Linked DNA regions of Tsuneonella mangrovi. The protein of the gene in region 2 binds, or shares a complex with, the protein of the main gene of each other region. Links are inferred from orthologs where the notes say so. Each region holds a gene or a part of one and is shown on either strand. Other genes may lie near its edges. The genes, in order: CJO11_RS00780 and xseA.

The links.
Region 1: the proteins of xseA (region 2) and CJO11_RS00780 are in contact, whole or in part, in a cryo-EM structure (PDB 8TXR), measured with the Escherichia coli proteins. The link is inferred for Tsuneonella mangrovi from one-to-one orthologs.

What each region holds. Positions count from the first base shown.
Region 1 is NZ_CP022889.1:163,805-166,636, reverse strand. It holds CJO11_RS00780 (exodeoxyribonuclease VII small subunit), read right to left. Parts: upstream 1,634-2,832; coding sequence 1,367-1,633; downstream 1-1,366. Other genes in the region: purL (phosphoribosylformylglycinamidine synthase subunit PurL), read left to right, coding at 2,774-2,832; CJO11_RS00770 (hypothetical protein), read left to right, coding at 2,078-2,728; CJO11_RS00775 (DUF2177 family protein), read left to right, coding at 1,683-2,078; CJO11_RS00785 (polyprenyl synthetase family protein), read right to left, coding at 463-1,374; coaD (pantetheine-phosphate adenylyltransferase), read right to left, coding at 1-463. UniProt on the Escherichia coli protein: Bidirectionally degrades single-stranded DNA into large acid-insoluble oligonucleotides, which are then degraded further into small acid-soluble oligonucleotides.
Region 2 is NZ_CP022889.1:1,777,299-1,790,057, forward strand. What follows is about bases 6,748-9,747. They hold xseA (exodeoxyribonuclease VII large subunit), read right to left. Parts: upstream 8,956-9,747; coding sequence 7,540-8,955; downstream 6,748-7,539. Other genes in these bases: CJO11_RS08745 (M23 family metallopeptidase), read right to left, coding at 6,748-7,324; CJO11_RS08750 (DUF2093 domain-containing protein), read right to left, coding at 7,321-7,521; purD (phosphoribosylamine--glycine ligase), read left to right, coding at 8,954-9,747. Also shown: CJO11_RS08705 (PDZ domain-containing protein), read left to right, coding at 1-774; CJO11_RS08710 (sensor histidine kinase), read left to right, coding at 844-2,073; CJO11_RS08715 (LytR/AlgR family response regulator transcription factor), read left to right, coding at 2,070-2,870; nadC (carboxylating nicotinate-nucleotide diphosphorylase), read left to right, coding at 2,944-3,807; CJO11_RS08725 (ribonuclease T2 family protein), read left to right, coding at 3,810-4,499; tRNA adenosine(34) deaminase TadA, read right to left, coding at 4,500-4,955; rpmB (50S ribosomal protein L28), read left to right, coding at 5,055-5,339; CJO11_RS08740 (esterase-like activity of phytase family protein), read right to left, coding at 5,418-6,488; more of CJO11_RS08745, read right to left, coding at 6,440-6,747; more of purD, read left to right, coding at 9,748-10,261; CJO11_RS08765 (MFS transporter), read left to right, coding at 10,303-11,568; CJO11_RS08770 (bleomycin resistance protein), read left to right, coding at 11,677-12,042; CJO11_RS08775 (adenosine kinase), read right to left, coding at 12,058-12,759. UniProt on the Escherichia coli protein: Bidirectionally degrades single-stranded DNA into large acid-insoluble oligonucleotides, which are then degraded further into small acid-soluble oligonucleotides.

The DNA.
Region 1 (2,832 bases), 1.6 Mb from region 2 along the record:
CGCGCACCTGCGAACTCACGAACGGTGCGATTTCTCCGCCGAACATGGCGATTTCCTTGACCAGTTTCGACGCGATCGGCTGGAGCGAAACGTCGGCCATCAGGAACACCGTCTCGATGTTCTCGTTGAGCTGCTGGTTCATCCCGGCCATCTGGTATTCGTACTCGAAATCGGCGACTGCGCGCAGACCGCGCACGATCACGCTAGCCCCCATCTTCTCCGCCCAGTGCATCAAGAGCGCATTGAAACCGACGACTTCGACGTTTTCGAGCCCGAGCGAGGCAACTTCGCGTTCGACCATCGCCATCCGCTCTTCCGGAGAGAACATCGGGTTCTTGCTGGGATTGGTCGTGACCCCGATGATAAGCTTGTCGACCAGCTTGCTGCCGCGCCGGATGATGTCTGCGTGGCCCAGCGTGATCGGGTCGAAAGTGCCCGGATAGATGCCAATGCGATCTGCCATTAACGGTCCCTATATACGATAAACCGCGCCAATGCGCGCAACAGGTCGGCTTCGGAGCCGTAAATCGCCAAGTGACCGATGGCCTGCTCGACAAGAGCCTTTGCCTGGTCCCGGGCCTGCTCCACCCCCATCAGCGATACGAAGGTGGCCTTGCCTGCACCTTGGTCCTTGCGCAGTGCCTTTCCCGTGGACGCTTCGTCACCTTCGACGTCGAGCAGATCGTCGGCGATCTGGAACGCAAGGCCAATATCACGCGCGAAATTGTGCAAATGCCCGCGCTGGTCGCGCGGTACGCGCCCGAGGATCGCCCCCATCTCTACTGCCGCGCCGAGCAGCGCACCGGTCTTGAGTTGCTGGAGGCGGGTGATCGTGTGGAGATCGTAATCGGCACCCTCTGCCATGATATCCATCATCTGGCCGCCAGCCATCCCGCCGAAACCGCTGGCCGAGGCGAGCGTTTCGATCAGCTCGGCGCGAACGTAGGGATCGCCGCTGGTTTCGGGCATCGACAGGATTTCAAACGCCAGCGCGTGGAGCGCATCGCCCGCCAGCACAGCGGTCGCGACATCGAACGCCTTGTGCACGGTCGGCTTGCCGTGGCGCAGATCGTCGTCGTCCATGCATGGAAGATCGTCGTGGATAAGCGAATAGGCGTGGATCGCTTCGACCGCGCAGCCCGCGCGTTCGGCCAGATCGCGGTCGACGTTATAGAGCGCAGCCGTCGTCACCGTGAGCAGTGGTCGCACGCGCTTGCCGCCACCGATCACGGCATAGCGCATCGCTTCAACCAGCCGGGCGCGCGAATCGTCGGGGATCGGCAGGAACGCATCAAACCGTGCATCGACATCGGCCTGGATCCGCGCGAACGCTTCGGCCAGTTGCAGATCTGCCTCAGGTTGCTGGTCAGCCATCGGCGTCGAACGGGGCGGTTCCGGAGATGGACCCGTCTGGGCCGGCAACAATCTTCTCGATCCGCGCTTGCGCTGCATCGAGGCGCGCCTGGCAATGCTTCCGAAGGGCCTCGCCCCGCTCATAGAGGTCGATCGACGCATCAAGCGGAACATCGCCGCTTTCAAGCCGGCGCACGACGTCTTCAAGCGCGCCAAGCGCCGCCTCGAAAGTCATCTGCGAAATATCGGAAACATCCTCTGCCATTTCGACTGCATGCATTGACCGTCCGCCGCCACCGGGTCAAGCTGCGAGAGGTGGAGGAAACCGAATGAAATGGATCGTCGCTTACGCAACATGCTTTCTGATCTTCGGCATGATCGACGCCATGTGGCTCAGCTGGTCTGGACCGAACCTCTACCGGCCAGTCCTCGGTTCGATTCTCGCAGATGAGTTCCGGCTCGCTCCCGCAGCCCTGTTTTATCTTGCCTATGTTGCTGCAGTCGTCTGGTTTGCGGTGCAAGCGGGCATGTCGCGAGGCATCGGGCATGCCGCCATAAATGGAGCCATTCTCGGGGCAATTGCTTACGGTACTTACGATCTGACCAACCAGGCCACCATGAAGGTCTGGGCTACTTCCGTGACAATAATAGACATCGCTTGGGGCTCGTTCGCCACAGCCCTTTCAGCAACGATAACCACTTGGGTCGTAAGGAGAATGCACTGATGTTCATCGGCCACTGGTCCGCCGCCTTTGCCGCTCGTGCCGCCAGCGACAGGTCTCCCAAGCTGGGCACGCTGTTCGTTGCTGCACAGTTGGTCGACTGGGCATTCTTTATCTTTGTGCTGCTCGGCATCGAGCACATGCGGTTCGTTCCCGGGATCACAGCGATGAACCCGATGGACTTGTATGACATGCGATTTACCCACAGCTTGATCGGATCCTGCATCTTTGCTGGCGCCTTTGGCGCGATTGTCTGGGTATTCACGCGCGACCGGTTTGCCGCACTGATCGCGGCAATGGTTGTGCTGTCGCACTGGCTGCTCGACCTGCTGGTCCACCGTCCTGACCTCACTATCGACGGGGCCCCGCCGATGTTTGGGTTCGGCTTATGGAACTACCCGTGGATCGAAATGCCGCTCGAGCTTGGCCTCACCTACGGCGCGATGTGGTGGAACGCGCGACGGACCGACGGCCCCCCGCTTCCGCTCGTCATTCTCGGGCTCGTGATGCTGGCGATGCAAGCGTTCAACTGGTTCGGACCGCCGCCCGAAGCGGGCGCGGCGGTGGCACCGATGGCGGTACTGGGGTTGGTCGGATACGCCGTCGCGACCGCGCTGGCATGGTGGGTGGGGACAACCCGCCGGCATCGCTGAAGGTTGGGCTAGCGACTCCCGTCCGCGCTCGCTAAGGGCGCGGGCATGGCCGAAATCACACCGGACGTCGTCGAGGCCCACGGCCTCAGCCCCGAAGAATACGA
Region 2 (12,759 bases):
AACTACGCCGACCCCGCGCGGATGCGTGCTGCGACGGGTATTGCGGGTGATATCGCAGTCGAAGCGGCGATCCCGGGCTCGCCCGCGGCGCAGGCGGGGCTGGCCCCGAACGATGAAATCGTTGCGATCGACGATGCAAAGATGGCAGATCTTCCGCCAGCGGGGCCCAATGACTGGAAGCGGCTCAAGGGTCTGCACGACATGATCGATACCGACCTTGCGCGTGACGGGTCTGTGGCGATCGCCTGGCGCAGCACCAGCGATGGCAGCGCGCATTTGGCGCGTATCGTTGGTGTGCCTGCGTGTCGCAGCCGGTTCGAGCTGCTGCCGTCGAAGAGCAAGGCTGAGGCCGACGGCGAGCGGGTGCTGATCGGCAGCGGATTTTCCGCCACCGGTTATGTCGAGGATGAATTCGCCGCTGCGCTGGCGCACGAACTGGCGCACAACATCCTCCAGCACCGCGCATGGCTCGACACAGTCGGGCGCAAGATGAAGAACGTCCGCCTGACCGAGCGCGAAGCCGACCGGATGATGCCGTGGTTGCTCGCCAACGCGGGATACGATCCCAACGCCGCAGTACGCTTCTTCCAGCACTGGGGCCCGAAGCACGACGGATGGATCTTCCGCTCGCGCACGCACGACGGGTGGGATGAGCGGGCAAAGTTCGTTGCCGCCGAAATCCCCCGGATCGAGCAATTGATGACCGAAGACGGACAGGCCGACTGGCGGACACACTTTGTGCGCACCGTGCCCGCGCCGTGGCCAACAGATTAACGGTCCGGGCGCCACCTCCACTGCCAAATCTTGTCTGACGGGGCGGAGGGATTAGGTTATGACGCAACCATGGCGATGATGCTGCCACTCCGTCCGGCGCCGTTCTTCAAGAACAAGAACAGCGCATTCTGGTACCTGCAGTTTGCGGGCTGGGGCGGCGTGATGCTGCTGCGCGTGACATCCGCGCTGGCCAACGAGCAGTCGCTCGACCTGCTGCTGGTCATCATGGTCGAAATGCTCACCGGGTTCTCGATCAGCTTGATCCTGTCGGTGGTCTATCGCCAACTGATCCGCCGCCCGGCGGTGGTATCGTGGGGAGCGACGGCGCTTGTGCTGCTGCTCTCGGTGGCGACCTATGCGGCGATCGATTCGTGGCTGCAGGGAATCTACTACTCGGGCATTCGCGACTCGAGCTTTGTCCAGCGAATGGTTGCGCTCGCTTACCTCGACGGCACGCTGCTCGGCGCGTGGTCGGCGCTCTATTACGCGATCAACTTCTTCCTCCAGGTGGAAGAACAGGCCGATCGGCTCGAGCGGCTCGAGGCGCAGGCGACCAGCGCGCAGCTGGCGATGCTGCGCTACCAGCTCAACCCGCATTTCCTGTTCAACACGCTCAATTCGATTTCCACGCTGGTGTTGCTCAAGCAAACCGAGCCGGCCAACGCCATGCTCACCCGCCTTTCGGGCTTCCTGCGGCACACGCTGATATCCCAGCCGAGCGGCAAGGTGACGGTGGCGCAGGAAGTCGAGACGCTGCAACTCTACCTCGAGATAGAACGGATGCGGTTCGAGGAGCGGCTGCGGACTGCGTTCGAGGTCGAGCCCGAGGCAGCCAAGGCCTGCCTGCCGGCGATGCTGCTCCAGCCGCTGGTCGAAAACGCGATCAAATATGCCGTGAGCCCGCAAGAGGAGGGCGCGCAGATCAGCCTCACTGCGCAACTCGTCGGACAACGGCTGCGCGTGGCCGTGTCGGACACCGGCCCGGGCTTGCGCAACGCACGCCAGCGCGCCAGCTTGCCGATGGCGCTTGCGGGTGCCGGCAGGACCGTGTCGACCGGCGTGGGACTTGCCAACATCCGCGACCGGCTGGCCCAGGCTTATGGAGACGATCACCGCTTCGAGATCCGCAATCCACCCGAGGGCGGGTTTACCGTGATCATCGAGATACCCTATCAAACGGCTGCTGACGTAGCGGCCGAAACCCCGGCGGCGAAACCGGCAGCGATCCCGAGCGTTGCCGCTACGCCCACTTCCCCCTCGCGCGGACCTGCGCGCCCGATTGGAACCACACCGGCATGACCATCCGCACCCTTGTCGTCGACGATGAAAAACTCGCTATCCAGGGGCTGCAACTGCGGCTCGAAAAATTCGATGACGTCGAGATCATCGGCACGTGCGCTAACGGGCGCGAAGCGATCCGCGCGATCAAGACCGAGAAGCCCGACCTCGTGTTCCTCGACATCCAGATGCCGGGGTTCGACGGGTTTTCGGTGGTCAAGGGCGTGATGGAAATCGAGCCGCCGCTATTCGTGTTCGTCACCGCCTACGAAGAACACGCGATCCGCGCATTCGAAGCGAACGCGGTCAACTACCTGATGAAGCCGGTCGACGAGGACAAGCTCGCCGATACGATCGAGCGGGTACGCGTGCGGCTGGCGGAAAAGCGCAGCGCGGAGGATGCGGAGAAACTTCTGAGCGTGCTCAGCGAAGTCGCGCCCGAGGCGGCGGAGGAATTCGTCGATGATGATGGCAGCGAGAGCAGCGACCGGTTCGAGAAGCTGATCAACATCAAGGATCGCGGGCAGATCTTCCGCGTCGAGGTCGATTCGATCGAGCATATCGAGGCCGCGGGCGATTACATGTGCATCTACACCGGCGACAATTCGCTGATCCTGCGCGAAACGATGAAGGATCTCGAGCGGCGGCTCGACCCACGCACATTCCAGCGCGTCCATCGCTCGACGATCGTCAACCTGAACCAGGTCCGCCAGGTCCGCCCGCACACCAACGGTGAATGCTTCCTGGTGCTTGAGAGCGGCGCCGAAGTGAAGGTCAGCCGCAGCTACAGGGATGTAGTGGCCAGATTCGTACACTGATTTGCTTTTCGCGCGCCCATCCGGGCGGTCGTGCGGCCTTGCGGACCCGGCGGGTCCGTTTAGGAACGATCCGATGACACCATTCGCGCTCCCGGGTTTCGATATCGACGCCTTCGTGGCGGCCACCTTGGCTGAGGACCTCGGCGAGGGTCTTCCCGGTGGCGGGCATGACGTCACTTCGGAAAGTGTAATCCCAGCGGATGCGCGGTTTTCCGGAGTGATGGACAGCCGCGACGCGATCATCGTCGCGGGGTTGCCGGTGGCGGAGGCGTTTTTCCGCGCACTCGATCCCGAGATGGAAATCGAGATGCTGGTGGCGGAAGGAGAGGCGGTTGGTTCCGGCACCGACCTGATGCGGCTCGCTGGCAATGCCCGCGCGATGCTGACCGCCGAACGCAGCGCGCTCAACACTGTCCAGCACCTCTCGGGCATCGCCACGCTGGTCCGCGAATATGTCACTGCGATGGACAATCCCGACTGCACCCTTCTCGACACCCGCAAGACCATTCCCGGCTTGCGCCACCTCGAGAAATACGCAGTGCGGATGGGTGGCGGCAGCAACCACCGCATGGGTCTGTGGGACGCAGCGATGATCAAGGACAACCACGTACTCGTCGCCGGATCGGTCGGCGAAGCGGTGCGCCGCGCGGTCGATGCCGGAGTCACCGAGATCATCTGCGAGGTCGATCGGATCGACCAGATCGAACCGGCACTCGCGGCGGGCGCGACCCGCCTGCTGCTCGACAATATGGACCCCGCGACCTTGCGCGAAGCGGTCGCGCTGGTGGCAGGCCGTGTGCCGACCGAGGCGAGCGGCGGGATCAGCCTCGATACGATCAAGGCCAAGGCTGCGAGCGGGGTGGACTATGTATCGGTCGGCCGCCTGACCCAAAGCGCGCCCGCGGCGGATATCGGACTGGACTTCACTGCCCTGTGAGGGTGCTGATTGCCCTCGCCTTGCTGGCCTTGCCGGTGCCTGCCTTAGCCCAGGCCTACCAGTGCCGGGTGCCGCAATCGGTTTCGGTGCCGCAGGTTCATCCTGACGGGCCGACACGGCGGGTGCCGGTCGCAGGCTACACGCTGGCGCTCAGCTGGAGCCCCGAGTTTTGCAAGCCGCGCAAGTCGAGCGCGCGCGACGCGATGCAGTGTTCGGGCCGCAACGGGCTGTTCGGCCTGGTGGTGCATGGGCTGTGGCCGGAGGGGCGCGGGACGTGGCCTCAATGGTGCCCGACTCCGCGCAAACTCGCTCCATCCGAAGTACGGCGCAATCTGTGCATGATGCCCTCCGCGCGGGTGCAGGCGAACGAGTGGGCCAAGCACGGCGCATGCATGATCCGCACGCCGGAAGGATACTTCGAGGTCACTCGCATCCTGTGGGAGGGCTTGCGCAAGCCCGATCTCGACCGTCTCTCGCGTGACCCGGACCTAACCGCAGGCAAACTGCGCGATGCGTTTACCCTCGCCAATCCCGACTGGCCGCGCAGCGCAGTGGGGATCGTGCTCAACAGGCGCGGCTGGCTCCAGGAATTGCGGTTATGCTACGCGAAGGACTTCATGCCCACCACCTGCGACCGGCGGCGCTTCGGCCCGAACGACGCCGTGAAGGTGAAAATCTGGCGAGGGCTTTAGTCAACGCCGCTCGCGGAAGAATTCCCTCAGCAGTTCTCCAGCTTCGCCCTCGCCGATGCCGCTTACCACTTCGGGGCGGTGCAGGCAGCCCGGCTGGTCGAACACCCGCGCGCCGTGGGCGACCGCGCCGCCCTTGGGGTCTGGTGCACCGTATGTGACGCGGGCGATTCGCGCGTGGACGATCGCCCCGGCGCACATCGCGCACGGTTCCAGCGTTACGAACAGTTCGCACCCGGCCAGCCGCTCGTCGCCGAGCGCCCTGGCTGCGGCGCGAATCGCTGCGATCTCGGCATGGGCAGTGGGATCGTGGGTGGCGCGCGGTGCATTGCGACCTTCGCCGATCACCTTCCCGTCCTTGACCACCACCGCGCCGACCGGCACTTCGCCTGCCTCCGCAGCCTCGGCAGCGAGCGCGAGTGCGCGTTTCATCGGTTCGGGCAAAGGCCAGCGGGTCATGCGGCGAAGCGGTAGCGCGATGCTTGACGATTCGCGAGCCTCTCGCTATGCGCGCGCCTTTCCCGGACTACCGGCAACCATTTACGAACGAGATTGATCATGTCGCGCATCTGCGAACTGACCGGCAAGGGCCGCCAGGTCGGCCACAACGTGAGCCACGCCAACAACAAGACCAAGAAGGTCTTCCTGCCCAACCTGCAGAACGTCACGCTGATGAGCGAGAGGCTCGATCGCAGCTTCAAGTTCCGCGTGTCGACCCAGGGCCTGCGCTCGGTCGAGCACAACGGCGGGCTGGACAACTGGCTGCTCAAGACCAGCGACAGCAAGCTCAGCGCCCGCGCGCTGAAGGTGAAGCGCGAGCTGAAGAAAGCCGCAGCTGCCTGATTGCTGCCTCCCTCGATTGAGGGAGCGGATTTTGAAAAGGCGCGCGATGGGGCAGGCCCGTCGCGCGCCTTTCGCGTGTCAGGAGGCCGCCTGATCCGGCTGCCAGTGCAACTTGAGCAGCAGGGTGCGCTGGAGCACCAGCATCCGGTTGTCGTCGGAAATCAGCCACAACGTCACGCCCGGCCCCTGACCATCGGGCAGGATCGCCAGCCCTTCGTAATTGTCGGTAGGGAGCGGCGGTTGCAGTTTCGCCAGCACCCGGCCCTGCCACGGGGCATCGCGCGACAGCGTGCGCGGATCGTAGATCGCCAGCCGCCCGGTAAAATGCAGCAGCGGCAGGAAGTGCGTCTTGCGCATCAGCACCATCACCCGGCCATCGGGCAATTGCGCCATGTCGACCGGGCGATAGCCCTGCGGGGTGAGCATTGTCAGCTTCGTCGGGCGCACCCCGCTCACCGGATCGCCGGGAAACACCAGCAGCGTGTGGAGGTCGCCGTCGGCGGTGCGGCTGGAAATCGCTTCGGACGAAACGAGGAACCGCCCGTCGCCAAGTCGCACCATCCCTTCCGCGCCGGTGTTGTCGGGCCAGTTGCGCATCGCCGCGGGGCGGATGGCCTTCGCTTCCTTGCCGTCAAGGTCGAGCCGAGCGATCGCATTGATCCATTCGAACCCGCCCCAAATCTGCCCGGTGGTGGGATCGCGGGTAAGCGATTCGAGGTCGGACAGTCGCTTGTCGGCATAGTTGCGCGTCACCGGGTGGAACACGCCGCGCTCGCGCACCGGCTCTGCGCCGCCGGGCATCGCGAAGCGCAGCGTCCATCCGCGATCGGCGCCGGCGAACAGCGTCGTGCGGTCGAGCGCGAGTAGCGCCGAATACCCGCCGAACCAGAAATTGCCGCTGTCGACCCGCCATGCCCCTTCGACAGCGAATGGGCCGAGTGTTCTCTGTTCGAGCGGCAGCGGGGTCAGCGTGATGGTTGGCGAATGGTCGCGTTCGGGCTCGGGCGCGCGCAACCAGGTTCCCGAGGCAAGGGCGAGCACGACGACCACAATCGCCGCGAGGCGCCAGCGCCGCACGCGGAGTCGCACCCGGGCCAGCTTCACATTGGCGGCAGGAACAGCAGCGGATCGAGCCGCGCGTCGCGCCATTTGATCGACCAGTGCAAATGCGGGCCGGTCGCGCGCCCGGTCATCCCGATATAGCCGAGCAGTTGACCCTGCTTGACGTGATCGCCGACCTTTACAACCAGCTTAGAGGCGTGGAGGAACGCGCTGTTGAGTCCGTGCCCGTGGTCGATCATCAGCAGGTGGCCCTCAAGGCTGAACGGCTCGTCTTCTGCCGCGAGCACAACCACTCCGTCCGCTGGCGCGACGAACGGTGTGCCGCTCTCACCCGTCGCGATGTCGAGCCCGGTGTGATAGCTGCCCGGCACACCCTGGTAGATCCTCTGCGAGCCGAACCTGCCGGAAATGCGCCCCTTTACGGGCCAGATGAAATGTTGCTCCCATCCGTCGCTGGCGTGCTCTTCGGCGCGCGCAGCCTTGATCTGCGCCAGTTCGGGGAGGCGAATCGCCATGAATGCCGCGCTCGGCTCGCCCTTGTGCATCGGCACGTTGACCCGCTCGATCTGCCATTCGCGCGGTTTGACGGCCAGCGAATCGGAGACCGTCTGCCCGTCGGCGAGCGTCGCCGTCAGCGTCGCACTGGTGCCTGCATTGCGGTCGAACCCGGCGAAAAACCTGCCCTGCGAATCGAGCTTGAGCGGTTTTCCATCGAACGTCGCCGACACCGCTCCAGCCGGGGCCAGCCCGCGGATCCAGCCGCCCTGTTCGACATTGCCCTGGAAGCGGAACACTTCCGCACGGGCGGAGTTCGCGTCGGCTGGTGTCGAGGCATTGCTTTCTGCCGCCACTCCATTGCTTCCTGCGCACGCCGCCAGCAAGACGCCCGTCGCTGCAAGGCAGACCAGGATGGCCGGCTTCATTCGTCGAGCATGCGCCGGGTGGCTACCTCGGCGGTGGCGTAGGCCTCCTGCCGGGTGACGCTCCAGTAGCGCAATTCCTCGAGCGGGACGGGCACGCCGCTTACAGCGCACAGCACATACTTGCCCGGGCGCATGACGCGAAAGCCGTTGGGGCCATAGATCAACTGGGCGGCGGGATCGCCGGATTTCATCAACATGGCGTGCGTCTTAGCAAGTCAGCCCTCGCCGAACAAATCATCCTGCACCGGGCGTTGCCTGGGCGGGACGGGGCGAGGCTTCTGGCGCTTTGCCGTGGGTGGCGGTCCGTCGTTCGGGACAACGCCGAGCTCGCCATCCCGGAAGCGCAAGGTAAGCGCGTCCTCCTTCCGCGCCAGCGCCGCATCGGTCAGCGTCCGTCCGTCGGTGGTTGTGACCCTCGCATAGCCGCGTTGGAGCACCGCGTCGGGATCGAGCGAGGCCATCAGCCGGGCGGTGGCCTCGAGCCGGTCGCGCGCGCGATCGAGGCGTGACTTGAGCAGCGGGGCGGAGAGGCGTGCGCGGTCGGACTGGAGCCTGTCGCGTGCGTTCGCTGCCCGATCCGCCAGACCGCGCCGCAACCGCTCGGTGAGCTCGTCGAGCTTCTGCGCTTGCGGCTGGAGCAGCGCTTCGATCTTTGGCAGGCGGTCGGCGCGCGCGGCGAGCCGTTCGCGTCCGAGCGCGACGGGCCGCAGGATCGCGCGCTGTTGCCGCCCGGCAAAGTCGAGCAGCACCGCGGCAAGTTCGGCGCGGACGGGCACAGCGATTTCCGCCGCCGCGGTAGGGGTCGGCGCGCGGCGGTCGGCGGCGTAGTCGGCCAGCGTGGTATCGGTTTCGTGGCCCACCGCAGAAATAACCGGAATGGTACATTCTGATATTGCGCGAACCACAACTTCCTCATTGAAGCCCCACAGATCCTCGATCGAGCCGCCGCCGCGCGCAACGATCACGAGGTCGGGGCGCGGGACCTGCCCGCCCTCGGGCATGGCGGAGAATCCGCGCACCGCCGCAGCGACCTGCTCGGCCGAGCCTTTCCCCTGCACCAGCACGGGCCACACGATCACGTGGCTGGGGAAGCGATCCGCCAGCCGGTGCAGGATGTCGCGAATCACTGCACCTGTGGGGCTGGTGACCACCCCGATCGTGCGCGGCAGGAACAGGAGTGGCCGCTTGCGTTCGGGGGCGAACAGCCCTTCCGCGCCGAGCCGCTGGCGCAGCTTCTCGAGCAATGCGAGCAGCGCGCCTTCACCGGCCAGTTCGAGCCGGTCGATCACAATCTGGTATTTCGAGCGGCCGGGGTATGTCGTCAGCTTGCCGCTGGCGATTACTTCCAGCCCATCCTCGGGGGCGAACGCCAGCCGCTCGGCATTGCCGCGCCACATCACCCCGTCGATCACCGCCTTGTCGTCTTTCAGCGCGCAATAGAGATGCCCGCTGGCCGCGCGCTTCACGCCGGAAAGTTCGCCGCGTAGCCGCACGAATCCGAAACTTTCCTCTACCGTCCGCTTCAGCGCAGCGGAAAGTTCGCTGACCGAAAGCGGCTCGGCGTTGTCCCCGGCGCGCCCCTTCGCTACCAGCCCGCCAGCACCTTCATCTGAATCTTCGGGAGCGGCCATGAATATCCTTCTGCTGGGCGGTGGCGGACGCGAACATGCACTGGCGTGGAAGTTGGCCAAATCGCGGCTGCTCGCCGGGCGTGACGATACCCTCTACGCCGCGCCGGGCAACCCGGGGATTGCCGACCATGCCCAGTTGGTTGCACTCGATGCGAGCGATCATGGCGCAGTGATTGCGTTTTGCGACGGGCACGGTGTGGGCTTGGTGGTGGTCGGCCCGGAGGCTCCGCTGGTCGATGGCCTCGGCGATAGCTTGCGCGAAGCGGGCATTGCGGTGTTCGGCCCGAGCAAGGCGGCAGCCCAGCTCGAGGGCAGCAAGGGCTTCACCAAGGACCTGTGCCAGCGCGCCGGGATCCCGACCGCCGGATACGTGCGCGCCACTTCGCTCAACAACGCGCTTGCCGCGCTTGAAAACTTCAACCCTCCCTATGTGCTGAAAGCCGACGGCCTAGCGGCGGGCAAGGGTGTGGTGATCGCTGAAACCCGCACCGATGCCGAAGCGGCGCTGGCCGAGATGTTCGGCGGGCAGTTCGGCGAAGCCGGGGCCGAAGTCGTGATCGAGGAATTCATGACCGGCGAGGAAGCGAGCTTTTTTGCGCTAACCGACGGCGCAAGTGTGATGACGTTCGGCTCTGCCCAGGATCACAAGCGGGTTGGCGAAGGCGATACCGGGCCGAACACCGGCGGGATGGGCGCCTATTCGCCAGCCCGCATACTCGACCCGATCACCCGCGGGCAAGTGCTCGAACGGATCATCGCCCCTACCGTGCGCACCCTTGCCGATGAGGGAACTCCCTATTCGGGGGTACTTTTTGCTGGCCTGATGCTGACCGAACACGGCCCGAAGTTGATCGAATACAACTGCCGCTTCGGCGATCCCGAATGCCAGGTGCTGATGATGCGGCTCGAAGACGACCTCGGCGAACTGCTGCTGGCCTGCGCCGAGAACCGCCTCGGCACTATCCAGCGGGTTCACATGCGATCGGAAACTGCGCTCACGGTCGTGATGGCGGCCGAGGGCTATCCCGGCACGCCGCAAAAGGGCGGCGCGATTGACCTGGGCGAAGCAGAGGAAGACGGCGCGAAGGTGTTCCATGCCGGCACCGCGCTGAAGGATGGCCAGTTGGTCGCCAGCGGCGGGCGCGTGCTCAACGTAACCGCGCTGGGAGAAACCGTCACCGAGGCGGCCGCCGCGGCATACGGAGCGGTCGATGAGATTGAAGCCCCCAGCCTGTTCTGCCGTCGCGACATTGGTTGGCGGGAAATCGCCCGCGAAGCCGCTGCCAGATCGGGCAAGGCAAGCTAGCCGCTTGACCGCCGCCCGCCGCGGCCCCATCGCAAGCAGGCATGGCCGACGGACCTGATACAGCCCCAGCGCGCAGCGGCATGATGGCCACGGGCGGCACGCTCGCTCCGTTCGGATACCCGGCGTTCCGCGCAATCTGGATCGCCAACCTTGTTTCCAACCTCGGCTCTATGATCCAGGCGGTTGCGGCTGCGTGGTTGATGACCGACCTAACGAAATCGCACGTCCTGATCGCGCTGGTGCAGGCTTCGGCAACCTTGCCGATCATGGCGTTCGGGGTATTCGCCGGCGCAATCGCCGACAATTTCGACCGCCGCCGGGTGATGCTCGCGGCGCAGATCGGGATGCTGGTGGTGTCGGCGATCCTCACGTTCGTCAGCTGGGCCGGGGCGATCACACCATGGAGCTTGCTTGGTTTCACCCTGATGGTCGGGATCGGCACCGCGCTCAACGCACCTGCGTGGCAGGCATCGGTGCGTGCGCAAGTCGGACGGCGGGACCTGCCACAAGCGATCAGCCTCAACACGATCGCGTTCAACCTGGCGCGCAGCGTTGGGCCAGCGCTCGGCGGCTTGTTGATCTCGATCTGGAGCGTGACGCTGGCGTTCGGCCTCAATGCGCTCAGCTACACCTTGCTGATCGTGGTGCTCTTGCGGTGGAAACCGCAACTAAGCGCTCCCGCGCGTGAGCCGATGCTCGCTTCGATCGCGGCGGGGATTCGCTTCAGCGCCGGGTCGAGTCCCTTGCGCCGGGTGCTGCTGCGTGGCTTCTGCCTCGGCTTTGGATTCGCCGCCTATTCGGCGCTGCTGCCGGTAATCGTCCGCAATCGGCTCCACGGCAACGAGATCGATTATGGCCTGATGCTCGGCGCGTTCGGGATTGCTTCGATCGTGTCGGCACTGTTCGTCTCGAATCTGCGGCGCCGGATCGGATCGGAGGCGGTGGTCGGAGCCGGTACGCTGGCGTTCACCATCGGATACCTCATCCTGCTCAACGCCGCGACAATACCAATGGCCCTACCCGCCGCATTCGTCGCCGGGTCGGGTTGGGTGATGGCGCTGACCTCGATCAACGTCGCGGTCCAGATGCGCGCGCCGGAGAACATCCTCGGGCGCTGCATGTCGCTCTACCAGGCGATAACGTTCGGCGGGATGGCACTAGGCGCATGGAGTTGGGGCACGGTGTCGGAACACACTACCATACCGGTCACGTTGGCGCTTGCAGGAGGCTGGCTGATGACTTCACTGGTGATCCTGCGGCTGTTCGCCCCGATGCCGGTGCGCGGCGAAGGCGTGGCGGCGGAGTAGGGCCGGATTGCTTTGGCCCGCCCCATCTTGTGCGCGGGCTTCGGAGAGCTTTGATGCCTGCGCGGTGTCGTGCGTTAGAGGTCGCGAACTTACCATGGGGGCGATGCCATGATAATCCCGGTGCTTGTCGAGCGAGACATTCCAGAGGCTATTGCGTTTCATACCCGTGTGCTCGATTTCGAACTGGCCTTTGCCGCCCCGCCAGAGGCTCCCTTCTACGCCGTACTTCATAGAGGGAGCGACGAACTTCACCTGAATCTCTCGCCGGATGGGAGACGAGCTGGCGGTGCGTCGTTCATCGTTGTCTGCGAGAATGTTGACGCCTTGTTTGCCTCGTTTGTCGCTCGGGGCCTGTCGGTCCCGAAAAGAGCGAATTCACCGGCCCATGAAGGCCCGATTGATCAGAGCTGGGGCACGCGTGAATTCTATGTCGATGACCCCAGCGGCAACACTGTAGTATTCCAGCAGCGGTGACCGTCGGAAACTTGCTCAGCCCAGCTTTTCCGCCATCAACTGATTGAGGTCCGCCTCCGGGCGGGCACCGTAGTGGCTGATGATTTCGGCGGCTGCGATTGCACCGCGCCTGAGGCAGCGCTCGAGCGGCTCACCACGCACGTGGCCATAAAGGAACCCGGCCGCGAACAGATCGCCCGCCCCGGTCGTGTCGACCACTTCGTCGATCGGCTCGGCAGCGACTTCCGCGCGCACGCCATCAGCCACAGCCACCGCGCCATCGGCGCTTCGCGTCACGACCAGTGTCGGCACCTTGCCGTGGAGGGCGGCGATTCCGGCCTCGAAATCGTTGGCCCCGGTCAGCGCTTCGAGTTCGTGATGGTTGGCGAACAGGATGTCGATCAGTCCGTCCTCGATGAGCGCGCGGAAGTCGTCGCCGTGGCGGTCGATCACGAACACTTCTGACAAGGTGAAGGCCACCTTGCGGCCTGCCGCTCTCGCGGCCTCGATCGCGCGGCGCATCGCCGCGCGCGGCTCTTCCGGATCCCACAGGTAACCCTCGAGGTAGAGCACGCTCGCAGCCGCTACGGCTTCGTCGTCGAGTGAAGCAGGCGGGAGGAACTGGCTCGCGCCGAGGAACGTGTTCATCGTCCGCTGTGCGTCGGGCGTGACGAAGATCAGGCAACGCGCGGTTGGCGGGTCCTCGGCCCGCGGCGGGGTATCGAAATCGATCCCTAC